Regions from separate parts of the Rhizobium indicum genome, predicted to be linked through region 2. Evidence: riboswitches for the same ligand, from Rfam matches in the RefSeq annotation. Region 2 holds a riboswitch; the other holds the start of a gene.

The links. Region 2 has a riboswitch for thiamine pyrophosphate ahead of FFM53_RS15015 (YkoF family thiamine/hydroxymethylpyrimidine-binding protein). Riboswitches for the same ligand answer to the same signal wherever they lie in the genome.
Region 1: another riboswitch for thiamine pyrophosphate. It lies ahead of thiC (phosphomethylpyrimidine synthase ThiC); the one in region 2 lies ahead of FFM53_RS15015 (YkoF family thiamine/hydroxymethylpyrimidine-binding protein).

The regions. Positions count from the first base shown of each region.
Region 1 is NZ_CP054024.1:50,381-54,923, reverse strand. It holds gene FFM53_RS32065 (hypothetical protein) at 1-67, opposite strand, end outside; gene FFM53_RS32060 (helix-turn-helix domain-containing protein) at 646-864, opposite strand; TPP riboswitch at 1,486-1,597, shown strand; gene thiC (phosphomethylpyrimidine synthase ThiC) at 1,690-3,516, shown strand; gene thiO (glycine oxidase ThiO) at 3,518-4,492, shown strand; gene thiS (sulfur carrier protein ThiS) at 4,489-4,543, shown strand, end outside.
Region 2 is NZ_CP054021.1:3,058,529-3,063,071, forward strand. It holds gene FFM53_RS15000 (ABC transporter substrate-binding protein) at 1-926, opposite strand, end outside; gene FFM53_RS15005 (ABC transporter ATP-binding protein) at 995-1,807, opposite strand; gene FFM53_RS15010 (ABC transporter permease) at 1,804-2,610, opposite strand; gene FFM53_RS15015 (YkoF family thiamine/hydroxymethylpyrimidine-binding protein) at 2,701-3,333, opposite strand; TPP riboswitch at 3,324-3,437, opposite strand; partial or broken gene FFM53_RS36915 (FMN reductase) at 3,682-3,771, opposite strand; gene soxR (redox-sensitive transcriptional activator SoxR) at 3,881-4,345, shown strand; gene FFM53_RS15025 (SDR family NAD(P)-dependent oxidoreductase) at 4,457-4,543, shown strand, end outside.

The sequences.
Region 1 (4,543 bases), on a different replicon from region 2:
CTGCGAAGCAGATCACCGTGAGAATTGCGCGGATGACGATCATCTTTTGCTGAGCCTTGGCGTTCACGCTGATTCCCCAATGCAATGCCGGCCCCCACCGTTGCTTCGACTGGCCCGCAACAGCAAGTCTGGCAAGGCTCGTGGGCGTGTAAACAGGTCCCTGTACAGCTCGTTGTTGACCAGTGCCGCCAATCCCATCACAGATTAGTGCGGCAAGGACAACGTGGGACCGGAACAGCGTTTACGAACAGGATTGGCCGCCGCAATATATGTTCGCTGCTTCCCCTCGAGAATGCCTTTTGATAATTCCGCGCATATGGCGCGCCGCCAGTGTTGCGATTGCTGGAAGAATAAAATCGTGAGATCGCTGATTGATCACCGTGCCACGATGATCGCGACACCAATCGCAGTCGGCAAGCTGTCTCTACACAGCAAGGGCGCGACGAATGACTTCAGGCGCTAGCCAATTCATTCGGGCCAGCCAACTAGGCGGAAGCGTCCAGCCCGACTGAGTCTGAAGCCTGGATAGCCCTATAACCCTTAGGGGCGTTGAAGGGCTTCCCACTAAGCGCGTCCTGTACCCGGTGAGTTGCTGCAGGCGCCCTCCTTAGGTCAGCTGCGTACCAGTTCAGCGCGACGCGTGCTTCAGATTTTGCCTAAAACTCCTAGAGCGGCCGCGGTCCTTCGTATCCTTGAGGCGTCAAAATCCGCGTCGTTCTCAAGAGCTGTCACCTCGGCCACGGTCAGACCGGTGGTTTCTGCGAGGTCGTCCAAAGAATAGCCGCGAGCCTGGCGAGCCTCTGCAAGCAGGGCGCCGATGGATGGGACAGCAGGGGATTTCGCAATCTTCGAGGCCATGTTCATGTCTTTAAGCTTCCTTCTGGCGGCCGGAAAACAAAAGGTTTCTAGTTCCACCGCTGCCGACCGCGTCCGGCAGCGGTGGATTTCTCCGATTTCCGCGGGCGCTCTTTCTAGCAGTTTGTGCGATGGAGTACAGGTCGAACGTGGTGAAGGAGTGGACGACCCTTGCCTCCGGGGGTCAACCTTTCCCTGCGATCATCATTGGCGCCCGCTAGTAGAGTGACGTCTTGCTGCAATCGACATTGATCGCCGTAATCGAGTACAGGGCTTGGACTGAAGACGAGCAGCTTCGCATGCCTTCTTTGAAATCAACATCTATCAGGTTTCCATATGTCGGGATGGAAGCGCCGTCTCAGTCGAACGCTTGCAAATCAGATCGGCGAGCCGACCGAGGATATCATGGACGACATGAATTCGACGCCAGCAAAGGACGGCTCGGGTACATAGGCTTCAACAGGTGTGAACCATCACGGCATCGAAAGATGGTAGGAAAGTAAAATCTTGCTGCCGGTATTTCATTCGTTTGATCGCGCGACCACCCACCGATAGCCTGAGTGTCACCTGCATCCCCAAGCCATTGCAGTTGTCGCTTGACAGCTCCCTCGGCAAGCCTCTACCCTTTTTCGCATTCACCAGGGGGGTCCCGGCAAGGGGCTGAGATACTGCTATCGCGCGCAGTGACCCGTTGAACCTGATCCAGTTCATACTGGCGTAGGGACGGTGCAAGCGCTCGAAGGCAGTGGATTCACGCGTCGAATCCGTGCCGGCGTCTTTTCATCATTCCGGCTGAGGACTGGGTCTCCAATCGAAAACTTGGAGCCTCAAACCATGAATATCGCCGCAAAGAATATCACCCCATCCGTCACCACCGGCCCCTTGCCGGCATCCAGGAAGATCTACATTCGGGGGGGCGTCCATCCCGACATTTGCGTGCCGATGCGCGAAATCAGCCTGCATCCGACATCGGGCGAGCCGCCCGTTGTCGTCTACGACTCGTCCGGCCCCTATACGATCGAGGGCACCGAGATCCGCATCGAACAAGGGCTGCCCTCACTGCGACGTGACTGGGTTCTCGCCCGCGGCGACGTCGAGGCCTATCAGGGCCGCCATGTCCGTCCCGAAGACAACGGCTTTGCCAGCGGCGAAAGGCTGACGCCCGAATTCCCCGCACTACGCCAGCCGCTGCGCGCAAAGGACGGCAAGGCCGTCACCCAGTTCGCCTATGCGCGCGCCGGTATCATCACGCCGGAAATGGAGTTCATCGCCATCCGCGAAAATCTCGGCCGCAAAGCGAGGGCCGAAGCCATGGTCCGCAGCGGCGAAAGTTTCGGCGCCCAAATTCCGGACCATGTGACGGCGGAATTCGTCCGGCAGGAAGTGGCGGCGGGTCAGGCGATCATCCCCGCCAACATCAACCATCCGGAAGCCGAACCGATGATCATCGGCCGCAATTTTCTGGTGAAGATCAACGCCAATATCGGCAACTCCGCCGTCACCTCATCGATGGCGGAGGAGGTTGAGAAGATGGTCTGGGCGGCCCGCTGGGGCGCCGATACCGTCATGGATCTCTCCACCGGCCGTAACATCCACAACATCCGCGAATGGATCATCCGCAATTCGCCGGTGCCGATCGGTACCGTGCCGCTCTATCAGGCGCTGGAGAAGGTCGATGGCATTGCCGAGAACCTGACCTGGGAGGTGTATCGCGACACGCTGATCGAACAGGCCGAACAGGGCGTCGACTATTTCACCATCCATGCCGGCGTGCGACTTCACTACATCCCGCTCACCGTCAACCGGGTGACCGGCATTGTCTCGCGCGGCGGCTCGATCATGGCGAAGTGGTGTCTCCATCATCACCGCGAAAGCTTCCTCTACGAGCATTTCGAGGAGATCTGCGACATCTGCCGCGCCTATGACGTCTCCTTCTCGCTCGGCGATGGCCTGCGCCCCGGCTCGATCGCTGACGCGAATGATGCGGCGCAGTTCGCCGAGCTGGAAACACTGGGAGAGCTGACCAAGATCGCATGGGCGAAAGACTGCCAGGTGATGATCGAAGGTCCCGGCCATGTGCCGATGCACAAGATCAAGGAAAACATGGACAAGCAGCTCGCGGTCTGCGGCGAGGCGCCCTTTTATACACTCGGACCGTTAACTACCGATATCGCGCCGGGCTACGACCACATCACGTCCGGCATCGGGGCTGCGATGATCGGCTGGTTCGGCACCGCCATGCTCTGCTACGTGACGCCCAAGGAACATCTCGGCCTGCCGGACCGCAACGACGTGAAGGTAGGTGTCATCACCTACAAGATCGCGGCCCATGCCGCCGATCTCGCCAAGGGGCATCCGGCAGCACAGCTGCGCGATGACGCGCTCTCGCGTGCCCGTTTCGAATTCCGCTGGGAGGATCAGTTCAACCTCTCGCTGGACCCGGAAACCGCCCGCAGCTTCCACGACGAGACGTTGCCGAAGGAAGCCCATAAGGTGGCGCATTTCTGCTCCATGTGCGGCCCGAAATTCTGCTCGATGCGCATCTCGCACGATATCCGCGTCGAAGCGCAGAAGGAGGGTCTGGATGCGATGGCAGCGCGTTATCGCGAGGGCGGCGACCTCTATATGCCGATAGAAACCCTGCAGCATTCGGGCGAATGAGATGCGTGTGCTTGTCAAAGGGGCCGGCGTTGCCGGCCTGACGGTGGCGTATGAACTGCGCGCTCGAGATGCCGAGGTCACCGTGCTGGATCCATATGACGGTTTCCTGCGTGCTGCTTCGTGGCTCGCGGGCGGAATGTTGGCGCCCTGGTGCGAGCGGGAGAGTGCTGATGACGCGGTACTCATGCGCGGTCTCACCGCCGCCGACAAATGGGAGGCAATGGTGCCGGGAGAGGTGCGACGCAACGGAACGCTCGTGGTCGCCTCGGCCCGCGATCTTGGTGAACTGCGACGCTTTGCCTGCCGCACGACGGGTTATGAATGGCTGGAAGAGCCGGCGATTGCGGCGCTGGAACCCTCACTTGGCGGGCGGTTCCGGCACGGGCTGTTCTTTCGCCGCGAAGCCCATCTCGATCCCCGGCGAGTTTTGAGTCTGCTGCGCACCAAGCTGACGGCTCAGGGGGTCACCTTCGTGGGCGAGAGCTCGCATGAGGAGAGGTTCGACAGTGTCGTCGATTGCACGGGCGCTGCGCGCATTGGTGAGGCCGAGGAGTTACGCGGCGTCCGTGGCGAAATGCTTTACCTTAGAAGCTTTGACGTGGATCTCTCCCGGCCGGTCCGCCTGCTCCATCCGCGTTTCCCCGTCTACATCGTCCCGCGCGGAGACGGTCTGTTCATGGTCGGCGCGACGATGATCGAGACGGAATTCGACGGGCCTATTGTCGCCCGTTCACTGATGGAACTGCTCAACGCTGCATACACGCTATTTCCGGCCTTTGCCGATGCAACTATAATCGAAACGGGTGTCGGAATCCGCCCAGCCTTTCCGGACAATCTTCCCCGCGCAAGCCGTCAGGGAAAGGTGATCTCGCTCAACGGCCTCTACCGACACGGTTTTCTGCTCGCGCCAGCTATGGCGGCCGAGGCCGTTGAACTTGTCTACAACCAACACACTACGGGAAGGAACGCCTCATGAAAGTGATCGTTAATGGCGAGGCCCAGGATGTCGCGGCTGACACGCTGTCGG
Region 2 (4,543 bases):
TTCTCCATCAGGAAGCTGCCGAGGGCCTCGGCTTTTGCCGGGTCGAGCTTACCGATCACACCGGCTTCGGATTTCAGGAAGTGCCCCTCGATCAATGCCTTCTGAGAAGCCTTTACCAGTTCCGTATTCATCAGTGCGCCGTTGCTTCCAGAGATCAGCAGGTCGCAGGCTTCGTCGGGATGGTCGACGGAGTAGGTATAACCCTTTCGTGTCGCCTGGATGAAGGCGCGGGCGTGTTCCCGGCTTGCGGAGAGATAGGCGTCGCTGGAGACGATGACCGTCGTCTGCTCGTCGGGAATGCCATAATCGGAATAGTGGAAGCGGCCGATCTTCCGGTTTTCCAGTTCGGCAGCGATGCCTTCCCAGGTGTAGATCTCCAGCGTGAAATCGATCGAGCCATTGTCCAGCGCCTCGTAAGCGGAGGTGCCGAGGGTGACGGTCTTGACGTCGCCTTTGCCGCCGTCATTGCGGATCATCGCGGAGATCAGCGCGCTCTCCCAGGTGCCGCCAAAGCCGCCATAGGTCTTGCCGTCGAGGTCTTTCGGGCTCTTGATGTCGTCGCGTCCGCCCTTGAAGATCAGGCGTGCGGTTTCCGTCTGGACGACGCCGTAGACCATCTTCACGTCACCGCCGCCAGCGCGCTGCGTCAGGGTCTCGATCTCGCTGCTGATGCCGAAATCGGCAACGCCGTTCGACACCAGCGTTCCGGCGCTGGTATCGGTGAAGGGAAGAATCTCGACATCGAGCCCGGCATCGGCATAAAAGCCCTTCGCCTTGGCGACATAGATGCCGATATGGTTGGTGTTGGGCGTCCAGTCGAGCGCGATGCGAACCTTTGCGGGCGCCGATTGGGCGAAGGCGGGGTGGCCGGCGAGGCTTGCCGCGATGGCGGCGAAGATCGTCTGGCGACGGGTGAGAAGCAGCATGGTGACCTCCTCAGGTCTCTAGAGCATGATGCCGAAAAGTGTGAGCGGTTTTCGGACGACATCATGCTCTAACTCTTTAACTTAGAACAGGATTCAGATTTTAGGCCGACCGGTCTAAAATCATCCTGTTCTAGCGGATGAAGCAGGGTTTGCAGGATTTCGGTTTCGATCGCCTGGGCCGCCGGCGAGCCGAGATCGGCAATGCTTCTCGGACGGGGCAGGGGAACGCGGAATTCGCGGATAATACGCGCCGGACGGGCCGAGAGCACGTAGATCCGGTCGGAAAGGAACACGGCCTCGCGAACATCATGGGTGATCAGCAGCGCCGTCCAACGGTGTTCGGTCCACATGCCCTGCAGCCATTCCTGGATCTGCGTGCGCGTCAGCGCGTCGAGGGCGCCGAAAGGCTCGTCGAGCAGCAACATGTCCTGGGTCTGGACGACGGTGCGCAGCAGCGCGGCGCGCTGGCGCATGCCGCCTGACAGTTCGGAGGGATAGTGATGCTCGAAGCCTGCGAGGCCGAAGCGCTCGAACAGAGGCGCGACGGCGGCGCGGGCCGCGCGGCGGCTCATGCCGCGCACCTCGAGACCGAGTGCGGCATTGTCGATGATCCGGCGCCAGGGCATCAGCGCATCGCGCTGCGGCATGAAGGCGAAGGAATGCGGCGCCTGTTCCAGCGGCGCGCCCTTGAAAAGCATGGTGCCGGAATCGGGCCGAAGCGCCTGTGTCAGCAATCTCAGTACCGTCGATTTTCCGGAGCCGGATGGGCCGACGATCGAAACGAACTCGCCGCTTTCGACAGCGAGTGAAATATCGCCCAGCACCTTCATGCCGTCGAATGACTTCGAGATGTTGTGCAGTTCAACCATTGCATCGCTCATCGGCGCAGCTCCCCGGATTGTTGCCAGGGCATGACGAGGCGCTGGATCAATAGCGTCGCTCCGAAGAGGCAGAGTGTCAGCACGGCGCTGACGACGACGGCGGCGAGCACGAGATCGGGGCGGAAGTTGTTCTTGGCGTTGAGGATATAGATCCCGAGGCCGCGGGCGGCACCGGCATATTCGGCAAAGATCGCGCCGACGACGGCATAGGTGATCGAGATCCGCAGGCCGGCGAAGAAATAGGGCAGCGAGGAGGGAAGCCGTGCCAGGCGGAAAATACGCCAGCGGCTCGCCTTCATCGAATTCAGCAATTCGGCGATGTCGCGATCGGTCGATTCATAGCCCTGCAGCAAGGCGACGAGCAGCGGGAAGAAGGTGACGAGCGCCACCAGCAGGATCTTCGGCAACAGGCCGAAGCCGAACCAGAGGACGACGAGGGGGGCGATCGCCACCAGCGGCAGGGTCTGGCTGGCGATGAAGATCGGCAGCAATGCCCGGCGCATGAAAGGCACGAAATCCATGAGGATCGAGGCGGCGAAGGCGAAGGCAAGCGACAGGGCGAAACCACCGAGTGTCGCGCCGAGCGTCGGCCAGGTGTTTGATATCAGTGACTCGCGGTTCAGCCAGCCCTGGATGACGATGCGCGAAGGTGCCGGCAGGATGGACGGTTTGATGCCGGATAGATCGACATAGAGTTCCCATGCCGCCAAGAAGGCGCAGCCGGCGAGCAAGGCGGGTATGCCCCGGTAGAGAGCGGAGCGGAGCGCGGCAAGTCGCGAATCCGATGGTTTTGACGGTGTCATCAGCGTTCGATTTCAAGCTTTCGTCGGGCACCGCATAATTCCTTAAATCGGAATCGATTTAAGGATAAAATTATGCAGCAATTTAAAGTGTTACAGCGTCCTTTGCGCGTCTGAAAAGACGCGCGGCGCTGTATTGGCCGACACCGTGATGTCGAGGGTCACATGCCCTTCGGGTTCGCCGAAGCGAAAGAAGGCCTCACGAATGGTGGTGAAGACCGCGCCGGCATCGCCAGAGAGCCTGGTGCAGAAATTCTTGGCACGGTCGAAGGTGCCGGAGCGCTTCAGGAAGTCGATGCAGCCATAGATCTCGTCCATATGGGTACCAGTTCCCATGACGTAGAGCGAGAATTGCGCAGCGGTCGGCTGTCCGGTTTCGGCGGTGATGTCAACGGCGGCAAGTGCGGCTGTTATGCGCTCGGCAAGCGGCTCCGCCTGGCCGAGGGAGGGGTTGATGCCGCAGATGGCGTCGTCGGGTTCGCCGGGGCAGCCGCGTGAAACGGCAGCGGACAGCACGCAATGCTCGCCGGTCTTTGCGGCGGCGATGAAAAGATCGTGCATGGCGGCGAAGAGAATGTCAGGCGGGCCGACCAGCAGTGTGGAGATGTCATCGGTCTCGATGCGCAGCCGGTCGCGATAGGGATCTAGCGCCTTGACGGCATCGAGAATGATGCCGACGAAATTGCCGGACATCGGATAGAGTGACACTTGTGCGCCTGAGAACATCTGAACCTCGCTCCGCTGGCATTACCCAGATCAGCTTTGAAGGGTCCAGAGGCTTGCGCCTCACATCTCAGCCCCGGCAATACGGAGCTCCCCTGTTATTTGCGCGGAAACTATCACCGGGGGTTTCTCCCCGCAACCGCAAAATTGCGAACCCGTCCGTGCGGTCGGAATGAGCCTGATGTGACGGGAAACACCCGGACGGAGGTCCTGTCCGGGTGTTCCCAACGGTTCCGTACCTGCCGGGAACGGAACCGGAGCTTCCTGCCTCAGGCGGCTAGCGCATAACCCCGAAAATCGGAATCGGTTTTCGGAAAGGATTATGCGTAGATTCAAAGTGATAGAGCGTCTTTAGCGCGTCTGAAAAGACGCGCGGCACTCTATGTCGGCATAGGGACGATTGCTGCGGGCGGTAACAAGCGCCCGTATCCACCATTCCAGCCCTCGCCATCATCTGGTGTTTGCATGCGTCGCTCCTTGTTGCGATTGAACTTTACGATTGCGGGAGCAAGGGTTATAAAACCTCAACTATTCTTGAGGTCAAGAGGTGATGGATACAATTCCGGCAGCGCCGCTCGGCAAGCTCCTGACGGTTGGCGAAGTGGCGGAGCGCAGCGGCCTCGCCGTCTCGGCGCTGCATTTTTACGAGACCAAGGGGCTGATCTCGAGCATCCGCTCCCGCGGCAATCAGCGGCGCTATGGGCGCGATGTGCTTCGCCGGCTCGGGATCATCAAGGTGGCGCAGCGTGTCGGCATTCCGCTTTCGGAAATCCAGGCGGCGTTCGAGTCCTTGCCGCAAGGACGCACGCCGACCGTCGCCGACTGGCAGACGCTGTCGGCGCTGTGGAAGGATGATCTCGACGCGCGAATCAGGCGGCTTAGCCTGCTGCGCGACCGGCTGACCGGCTGCATCGGCTGCGGCTGCCTGTCGATCGAAAGCTGTCCGTTGCGCAACCCCTGCGACCGGCTCGGCAAGGAAGGGCCGGGCGCGCGGCTTCTGGAGACCGAAAACTAACCCCTGTTTTCACCGGGAAAGATCGATACGCGCCTTTCTTTCAGTCGGCGCGCTCATATGTTAATGGCGAATGACACAACCGGCGGCACTGTCCGCGAGGAGGACGGCTTCGTGTTCCATCCCAGACTGTTCGAAAATCGCAATGTCGTGGTGACCGGCGCCGGCCGCGGCATCGGCCTTGAAGTGGCCCGGCAGTTC